DNA from 4 places in the Arthrobacter alpinus genome. Region 3 is predicted to be linked to each of the others. Evidence: riboswitches for the same ligand, from Rfam matches in the RefSeq annotation. Region 3 holds a riboswitch; each other region holds the start of a gene.
The links. Region 3 has a riboswitch for thiamine pyrophosphate ahead of AOC05_RS08000 (bifunctional hydroxymethylpyrimidine kinase/phosphomethylpyrimidine kinase). Riboswitches for the same ligand answer to the same signal wherever they lie in the genome.

Region 1 (2,190 bases), 1.4 Mb from region 3:
ATTGCCGCAGATGTGCTGCTGGCAATTTTTGGCGCCTCACTGGCCACGGAGATGGCACTGAACCGGCACGCCGACAACCTTGCACTGCTGGTGGTTCTTAGCGTGATCGGCTTCATCGGCTCGGTCACCGTGGCCAGGTTTGTGGCCCATAAGAAGGAGGACGCATGAGCGTTGATGGCCTGATCAATGTGCTGACGGCGATTTGCCTGCTGGGCGGGGCCCTGATGAGCCTGGCCGCGGCCATTGGCCTGATGCGGTTCCCTGACCTGATGAGCCGGATGCACGCCGCCACCAAGCCGCAGGTGCTGGGTTTGTTCTTGATGCTGGCGGCCGTGGGCCTGCAGATCCGGGCGTGGTCGCTGGTTCCGATCTTGCTGGTGGCGTGGCTGTTTCAGCTGCTCACGGTTCCTGTGTCGGCCCATATGGTGGGCCGTGCCGGGTACCGGACCAAGCACCGGCGCCCCGAACTGCTCAGCGCCGACGAGCTCAACGAGGTGGTTGAGGCCGTTCGCGAGGACACCCAACCCGGCAATTAGGGAACCGGACTAGACCTCTTCGGGGTGGCTGTTGAAGCGGGCGATGGCCTTTTGTGTGGTGCGCCCGGCAATGACCTGGATGATGGCCGCCACAGCAGAGGACACCAGTGCAAACGTCAGGGCCGAGCGGAGGCTGTTCTCCAGGTCACCGCCGTCCTTGGGCGGCTTGTTCCCGGTGCTTTTCTCCCAAACGGTATCTACGATCTTGCTGGCCGCAAATCCTGCGCCCAGGCTGATGCCGGTGCTCAGCAGTTTGAATACGATATTCATATATGTCTCCTTGAACCGTGGGTGGGACTAATCCGCCCCGCACTGCGTTGTTGAAGCTAGTTTAGTGTGCGCCCGCGGCTCGCCGTCATAACGGCGTCGTAAAGGGGCGCCCGCGCCGCCATGCGCGTAAGCTGATATGAGCAATTCAACACGACAGGGGAGCGTCTACCCGCTAATGGGTACTGGCGCTGAGAGTGCGGTTCGCCGCAGACCCTCGAACCTGCTCCGGTTAGTACCGGCGAAGGGAGTCGAGTTCTCTTCGGTTGCGCGGAAATACCGTAGCAGCTGCCCCTCCTGAAAAGGAGGAATCTTTATGAGCAAGTCAGCAGCGGGCAATCCCGCAAACCCCAAGGCAGCTGCCAAGAGTACGTGGCGCGTGGTGGACATTGTGGTGGCATCGGTTTTGGCCGTGGCCGTGGGTGTCATCTTTTGGCTGTGGTCCGCCGGCTACGGCCTGATCAGCGCCTTGACCGTCGCGTTTCCGCCCCTTGTGGCACTCTACGGCGGCGGCTGGCTCATAGCCGGCGTGCTGGGTGCCTTAGTGATCCGCAAACCGGGTGCCGCACTGTACTGCGAGCTGGTGGCGGCCACCGTGGAGGGCCTGCTGGGCACCCACTTTGGCTTCACCGTCCTGCTGTCGGGACTGGTTCAGGGCCTGGGCGCGGAAGCCATCTTTGCCCTGTTCCGGTACCGCAAATTCACGCTGCCGGTGGCCCTGCTTGCGGGCGCGCTATCAGGGGTGGCGCTCGGGCTCAACGACAGCCTGATCTCCAACGTGGCCTGGGCGTTCGAGTGGAAGGCCTTGTATGTGGTGCTGGCCGCCGTCTCAGGTGCCGTCATCGCCGGCCTTTTGTCCTGGCTGGCCGTGCGCGGACTGGCACGCACCGGTGCGCTGGCCAATCTACCCTCGCGCGGGGCCGCCGCCGAATCGGTGGTGTAGGCCGTGACTGCGCAAGGATCCGGTGCGCAAGGGCGCGGCGTTGCCCCGGCGCGGATCAGCGCCAAGGGGTGGGGGTGGCAGCATTCGGGGCGCGCCGCCAAGGCAATCCATGACCTTGACCTGGAGATAGCACCCGGGGAACGAGTGCTGTTGCTGGGTCCCTCCGGAGCCGGAAAGTCCACGCTTCTGCACGCCCTTGCCGGCGTCTTGGGCGTCGATGAGGACGCCGACGAGTTTGGCACCCTGCTCATTGATGGGGCGCCGGTGGCGCAGGCCCGCGGTCGGACCGGGCTCATGCAACAGGATCCGGATGCGCAGGTGGTGCTGTCCCGCGTAGGCGACGACGTGGCCTTCGGTGCGGAGAACCTGTCCGTGCCTCGGGAGGAAATCTGGCGCCGGGTCCCTGCCGCGCTGGAGGCAGTGGGCTTGGCGCTGCCGCTGGAT
Region 2 (2,190 bases), 900 kb from region 3:
CGCCGAGCTGGGCGCCTTGGACGAACTGGGCGGACGGTTGCTTCCGCGCGACCTCTGGGACCGGGTGGCAGGTATGACCGCCGAGAAGGAATTGCTGGAACGGCGTCTGGTGCTGCCCCTGGCAGAGCCGGACCTGGCCGACGAATTCGGTGTGGTGCCCCCACGCGCTGTCGTGCTGTTTGGCCCGCCCGGCACCGGCAAGACCACCTTTGCCAAAGCCATGGCGTCCCGCCTGGAATGGCCGTTCGTGGAAGTCTTCCCCTCCCGGTTGGCGGGGGAGCCCGGCGGCCTGGCCGGGGCCCTGCGCCAAACCTTTCTGGACATCGCCGAACTCGAACATGCCGTGGTGTTCATTGACGAGGTTGAGGAGATCGCCTCGCAGCGTTCGGGGGAGCCGCCCTCGCCCATGCAGGGAGTAACTAACGAGCTTCTGAAGATCATTCCGGCATTCCGGGACCAGCCCGGCCGACTGTTGGTATGCGCCACGAACTTCATCCGCTCCCTGGATTCGGCCTTCCTGCGCCACGGCCGTTTTGACTACGTCATTCCCATCGGCCTGCCGGACGACGACGCCCGCACCGCCATGTGGCGCCGGTTTATTCCGGAGACGGTGGTGGAGGAGGTGGATGTGGCCGGGTTGGTCGCGGCCAGCTCCGGGTTCTCCCCGGCGGATATCGAATTTGCCGCCCGCAGCGCCTCGCAGCGGGCCCTGGAAAAGGCCGTGTACGACGACGTCAGCCACGCTCCCGCCGCCGGCCCCCGCGGCCCGGTGACAGCGGACTACCTGGAGACCATTGCCGACACCCGAGCCACCGTCAGCGATGCCGTGGCAGCGGACTTCTTGGAGGATATCGACGCCCTCGCGCGGACGTAACAAACGGGCACTGGGTGCTTCTGGATAAATGGGGTCGGCTAGACTCGCTGGCAGTGACACGGGGTGCCCTTGGCGGGCTGAGAAAGACACCCGTTGAACCTGATCTAGTTAGCACTAGCGAAGGGATGTCCTGCCGGTTTCTTGCGCGCCACCCATGTTAATGGCGCTTTGCCGTGCCCATCTTTTCGCCTAATCCAAGGTGGAGAACCATGCAGTTTCCAGAACAAGTAGTCCTCGTCACCGGTGCCGGCCGCGGACTGGGCGCCCACATCGCCCAGGCGTTCCTGGGCACCGGAGCCCGCGTGGTGGTCAACTACCGCAGCAGTGCAGACGCCGCCGAGGCGCTGGCCGCCAATGCCGGCCCCGGGCGGGCCCTGGCCGTACAGGCCGACGTCACCAACCCGGAGGACGTCGCAGCCCTGTTCGCGGCCGCGGAACGGCACTTTGGTGCTGCCATCACCACTGTGGTGAACAACGCCTTGGCCGACTTTTCCTTCAACGGTGACGCCCGCTCCACCGCCGGCACCATCGCCTGGGCCGACTTTGACGCCCAGTTCTCCGGAAGCGTGCGCGGTGCGCTGAACACCACTCAGGCGGCCCTGCCAGGCATGAAGGCCCACGGCTTTGGCCGAATCGTGAACATTGGCACCAACCTGTTCCAAAACCCCGTAGTGCCGTACCACGACTACACGGCGGCAAAGGCGGCACTGCTGTCCCTGACCCGCACACTCGCCGTGGACCTGGGGCCTGCGAACATCAGCGTGAACATGGTCTCCGGCGGCCTGCTGCGCACCACCGACGCCAGCGCAGCCACGCCCGAGGAGGTCTTTGACTACATCGCCGCGGCAACGCCGCTTCGCCGGGTCACCACGCCGGCCGAACTCGCCGACACCGTGCTGTTCTTCGCCTCGCCGTGGGCCCGGTCGGTGACGGGGCAGAACATCATGGTCGACGGCGGGCTGGTGATGAACTGATACCGGACTTCGCTTTGCGGCAACTACACCTGAACGTGCTCCTGCACGGCTGAGGCCACCACTGCGCCGCCTGGCGGATGCCTGGCTCCCCGATCGCGGAGCTTGGCGACATCGGCTACTACGAGCAGCTGGGACCTTGAGGGACCCGTGCCAGCCCTGGCGCCGGCGTCGGACTTCACAGGGCAGTTATTTCACGACCCTGCGCATCATCGAGACCGAGCAGCCCACGCTGTGCCAGCTTCTGGGCAGGCTCGCTGCCGGCGTCGAGCAGCCCACGGTGGTGGCCACCCCGGAGTAGGTGGCCGATGAAATGCAGCGCTGGTCTGAACAGGGCGGGGCGGA
Region 3 (2,190 bases):
AAGGTAGAGCGCGTCCTGGACCAGATAGTAGCCAAAGTGTTCGCGCGGCAGCGTCCCCGCGAGTAGTTCCTTGATGAAATCGAGTTCAAAGATGGCCGCCCGCTGCCCGGAAATCTCGGCCCACAGGCTGGCACTGAACTCGCCACCCTGAGGCGCCGCGGTCGCCCACAGCGCATGAAAGTGATTCAGTGGGCCCCTGCCCTGCCCAACATTTAGTTCGCCGGAGGCCTGTAACGCTTGCGTCAGCCAGGCCTTGGCCTTCCCCACGCTTGCGGACCATTCCCCGGTTTGCGCCTGCAACGTGGCCACGGCAGCCGAGAGCGTGCACCCTGTGCCATGTGTGTTGGCAGTGTCCACCCGTGCCGCGGTGAATTCAACCAGCGAACCGTCCGGGGCAATGAGCGCGTCCGGGCAAACATCCGAGGCAAGGTGCCCACCCTTGACCAACACCTGGACGTTCCTGGCCGCGGCCAATATTTTGCCTTGATGGAGGGCTTCCTCCCACGTGCGGGCTTCCGGCTCGCTCACCAACACTGCCAGCTCGGGCAGGTTGGGTGTGACCAGGTGTGTGTGGGCCAACAGCTCGAGGAGAGCCTCCCTAGCCTCTCCTGAAATCAGCGAATCCCCGCTGCTTGCCACCATGACCGGGTCAAGGACCACCACGGCAGGCCGGGTTTCCTCCAGCCAGTCCCCTACAGCCCTGATCACCTCCGCATTGGCCAGCATGCCGATCTTGACGCTGTCAATGGCGATGTCCTCGCTGAGTGCTTCCAACTGCTGCATGAGGAAGTCCACGGGTGGGATGTGAACGCTGCGCACACCCTGCGTGTTTTGCGCCGTCAACGCCGTGATTACGGTCATTGCGTACCCGCCATGGGCACTGATGGCCTTGATGTCCGCCTGGATGCCGGCGCCTCCGGAAGGGTCGGAGCCGGCAATGCTCAGCACTCGCGGATGGTCGGGACGGCCCTGGAAAGGTGTGGTTAAAGTGTCGTACGTCAAAAGGACATCCCTTCGCCGGTATTAACCGGGCAGGTTCAACGGGTCTTTTCTCAGCCGGACCGATTGTCTAGGCACCCCGTGTCGATCTCCACCCTAGCCTTCCGCCGCCCACTTAAAAAACCAGGTACCAGAAGCTGCCTTCCGTCAACTGAACCACGTTGCTGGAAAGGCGTTTCTGGTACCTGGTGCCGACGTTCGGCTAGAGTTCGGAGGCTGGAACCCCGACACCGAGCATGATGATGGGCGCCGCGTCCTTCTTGCTCGCCACGGCCGGCGTTGGTACGACGGCGGCGGCGCTGCTGTGCTGGGCCGGGCCATGCCCTGCTGTGGCACCGTCAGAGGTTTCCACTTTCATGTCTGCTCCGCCCTGGGCGCTTCTGGCGCTTCGGTTCCGGCGTCCACGCCGTGAGCGCTGGCGGTTATCCGCGTGGGCCTGATCAGGGGCTCCCCCATGGCTTTCCGACAGCTGGTCAAGGGCAACGGCGAGTTCGGCCAGCTGCTCGGCATGGTCTGTGTCGGTGGCGGTGTCGTGGTGGTGTCCGCGCGGCAGTTCAATGGCTTCCCCGGCAAGTGTCAACGTGGCGGTGTCAACGACGCTGGCTGTCAGGGGCTGCGCCGGGGCAGGCTCGGCGTCGTGGTGCGCCGCGGCCGCTGCTGCTGCAATGTTTGCTAGGGCCGCACGGGCCTCGGTTGCCTTGTGTGCCTTCTGCGCTTCAGCAGCCTCGTCAACGACAGGTACGTGAGGCACATGGGTCTGCTCCGCTTCGGTCGCCATGTCCTGCTCGCCGTCGTGGCCCGGCTGTGAACGGTTGCGGTTGCGCTTGCGTTCGCTTCGGGTGGAGCGGTTGGCCATGCGTTCGCCGTCACGGCCCTCACTTTTGACCACATGCGCCTGCTGCGCCACGTGCGCCTGGTGCGACTCAGCGGCAACAGTGTGGACGCGGCGGTGCTCAACAGGGATCTCATGGGTGACCATGCCGCGTCCGGCACAGGCCTCACACTGCTCACCAAAGACTTCCAGCAGGCCGGTGCCCATGCGCTTGCGCGTCATCTGGACCAGGCCAAGGCTGGTCACCTCGGCCACCTGGTGCTTGGTCCGGTCGCGGCCCAGGCACTCCACCATGCGGCGCAGCACCAGGTCGCGGTTGGATTCCAGGACCATGTCGATGAAGTCGATGACGATGATGC
Region 4 (2,190 bases), 790 kb from region 3:
TGGTGGCCGGCCGAACGGCGTCAGGTGACCGTGCACCAGATTCTGGTGCACATGTGCGTGGAAACGGCCGGTCACGCAGGCCACGCGGACATCATTGGCGAATTGATCGACGGTGCCGTCGGCAACGGCCCGCTGGACCCCAATGTCTCCCGCCGCACACAACAAGAGTGGGCCGCGTACCGTGCCGAACTTGAGGCGGCGACCCGCACGGGTTCCTGAGATCGAACGGGCAGTGCTGGAAACTACCCCAGCGCAGGCAGGCGTGAGCGCAATGCCGCGGCAGCCGCCGTCGGATCCGCAGCCTCGGTGATGGCCCGCACCACCACAATGCGCGAGGCGCCCGCGGCAACCACCGCATCAACGTTGGAAAGGTCCACCCCGCCAATGGCAAACCACGGCTTGGCCGTGTCCAAGGAGGCGGCGTGTTCCACCAGGGACAGCCCCACGGCGGCCCGGCCCGGCTTGGTAGGGGTGGCCCACAGCGGCCCTACACAGAAGTAATCGGCGTCCGGATCGGCAGCAGCCGCGGCCGCCTGGGCGGGGTCGTGGCAGGAAAGCCCCAGCGACACCGAGGGCCCTACAAGTGACCGCGCGGCAGGCAGCGGCAGGTCCTGCTGGCCCACATGAAACACCGGGGCACCTGACAAAACGGCAAGGTCCGCCCTGTCGTTGACGGCCCAGAGTTTGCCACATTCGGACGCCACGGAGCGCAACACGGCCAACAGCTCAAGCTCCTGTGCCGCCTCCAGCGACTTGTCCCGCAGCTGGATGATGTCCACGCCGCCGGCGTAGGCGGCCCGGAGGAAATCGGCAAAGTCGCCCCGTCCCGCGCGGGCATCAGTGCACAGGTATAGGCGGGCATCGGCCACGGCGGACGCCACAGGCGACGCGGCGGGCAGGGCAGAAAAGGTGGGCGTGGCGTCATGGGTGAGGAAGGAACGGCTCATATCTCATAGACTAGTTCAGTACCGCGGGAGCCAGGCATGCTGGCTGAGAGGGCGCCTGATGCGCCGACCGAAATACGCCCAGTGGGCGTGGAACCTGATCCGGCTCGTACCGGCGTAGGGAAGGAGACACAAATGGCACACACAGTGCCGGAAATTATTGCCACCGACGTGGCCGTCATCGGCGGCGGCATCGTCGGCCTGGGCATCGCCTGGGAAGTCCAGCAGGCCGGTCGCAACGTCACCGTCATCGACCCGGCGCCGGCCAGTGGTGCCACCTTCGCAGCCGCCGGGATGCTGGCCCCGGTCAGCGAATTGCACTACCAGGAAGAGGACCTCCTGGAGCTGACACTGGCCTCCAATGCGCGCTGGGACGATTTCATCGCCCCGCTCCTAGCACAGGGCCTGCCGGAGACAGGATTCAGTACGACGCCGACCCTCGTCCTGGGCGCGGACGCTGCGGACCGCGACGCCTTGGCGGACCTCCGCGACGTCCAGCACAAGCACGGGCTCGCCGTGGAGCAGCTGAGCATCAAGGAAGCCCGCGCGCAGGAGCCGATGCTGGGCCCGCACCTTTCTTGCGCGTACCGTGTTGCCCAGGACCACCAGGTCGATCCGCGCGCCGTGGCGGCAGCCATCCGCGCCCGGCTCGCTGCCGTGGCCCGTTCACGCGGTGACAGCGCAGGTGCCGCCATTGGCCAGGCAGCCGTGGGCCTGCTCCACGAAAACGCGGGCAACACGCACTCGCGGGTGACCGGCGTCGTACTGGCGGACGGAACACAAGTCCACGCGCGGGAAGTCATCGTCGCCAACGGTTTGGGGGCGCCTGCACTGGGAGGGCTGCCGGCGGGGCTGGTGTTGCCGCTGCGCCCCGTCTACGGCGACATCCTGAGGCTGCGCGTCCCGGAGCACCTGCGCCCGCTGACCACCGCCACGCTGCGCGGACTTGTCCGGGGGCTGCCGGTTTACATTGTCCCGCGACCAGACGGGACCGTGGTCATTGGCGCCAGCAACCGGGAGGACGGCGCCGCCGGTGTCAGTGCCGGGGGAGTGCACCAGCTGCTACGCGACGCCCAGGTGCTGGTGCCCGCAGTCGCCGAACTGGAACTGCTGGAAACCACCGCCCGCGCCCGCCCGGGTACCCCCGACAACGCACCGCTGCTGGGCCGGGTGGCTGGCGCCGACGGCCGGGACATCCCCGGGCTCGTCATCGCCACCGGATTCTTCCGCCACGGCGTGCTCCTGA

Region 1: another riboswitch for thiamine pyrophosphate. It lies ahead of AOC05_RS14540 (ECF transporter S component); the one in region 3 lies ahead of AOC05_RS08000 (bifunctional hydroxymethylpyrimidine kinase/phosphomethylpyrimidine kinase).
Region 2: another riboswitch for thiamine pyrophosphate. It lies ahead of AOC05_RS12180 (3-oxoacyl-ACP reductase); the one in region 3 lies ahead of AOC05_RS08000 (bifunctional hydroxymethylpyrimidine kinase/phosphomethylpyrimidine kinase).
Region 4: another riboswitch for thiamine pyrophosphate. It lies ahead of thiO (glycine oxidase ThiO); the one in region 3 lies ahead of AOC05_RS08000 (bifunctional hydroxymethylpyrimidine kinase/phosphomethylpyrimidine kinase).

What each region holds. Positions count from the first base shown of each region.
Region 1 is NZ_CP012677.1:3,204,793-3,206,982, reverse strand. It holds gene AOC05_RS14555 (monovalent cation/H+ antiporter complex subunit F) at 1-168, shown strand, start outside; gene mnhG (monovalent cation/H(+) antiporter subunit G) at 165-536, shown strand; gene AOC05_RS14545 (DUF4235 domain-containing protein) at 546-806, opposite strand; TPP riboswitch at 952-1,070, shown strand; gene AOC05_RS14540 (ECF transporter S component) at 1,120-1,746, shown strand; gene AOC05_RS14535 (ABC transporter ATP-binding protein) at 1,750-2,190, shown strand, end outside.
Region 2 is NZ_CP012677.1:2,700,793-2,702,982, reverse strand. It holds gene AOC05_RS12185 (ATP-binding protein) at 1-874, shown strand, start outside; TPP riboswitch at 924-1,017, shown strand; gene AOC05_RS12180 (3-oxoacyl-ACP reductase) at 1,084-1,848, shown strand; gene AOC05_RS19475 (hypothetical protein) at 1,985-2,146, shown strand.
Region 3 is NZ_CP012677.1:1,798,747-1,800,936, forward strand. It holds gene AOC05_RS08000 (bifunctional hydroxymethylpyrimidine kinase/phosphomethylpyrimidine kinase) at 1-1,002, opposite strand, end outside; TPP riboswitch at 993-1,091, opposite strand; gene AOC05_RS08005 (Rne/Rng family ribonuclease) at 1,202-2,190, opposite strand, start outside.
Region 4 is NZ_CP012677.1:2,587,554-2,589,743, reverse strand. It holds gene AOC05_RS11645 (DinB family protein) at 1-219, shown strand, start outside; gene thiE (thiamine phosphate synthase) at 243-947, opposite strand; TPP riboswitch at 962-1,085, shown strand; gene thiO (glycine oxidase ThiO) at 1,080-2,190, shown strand, end outside.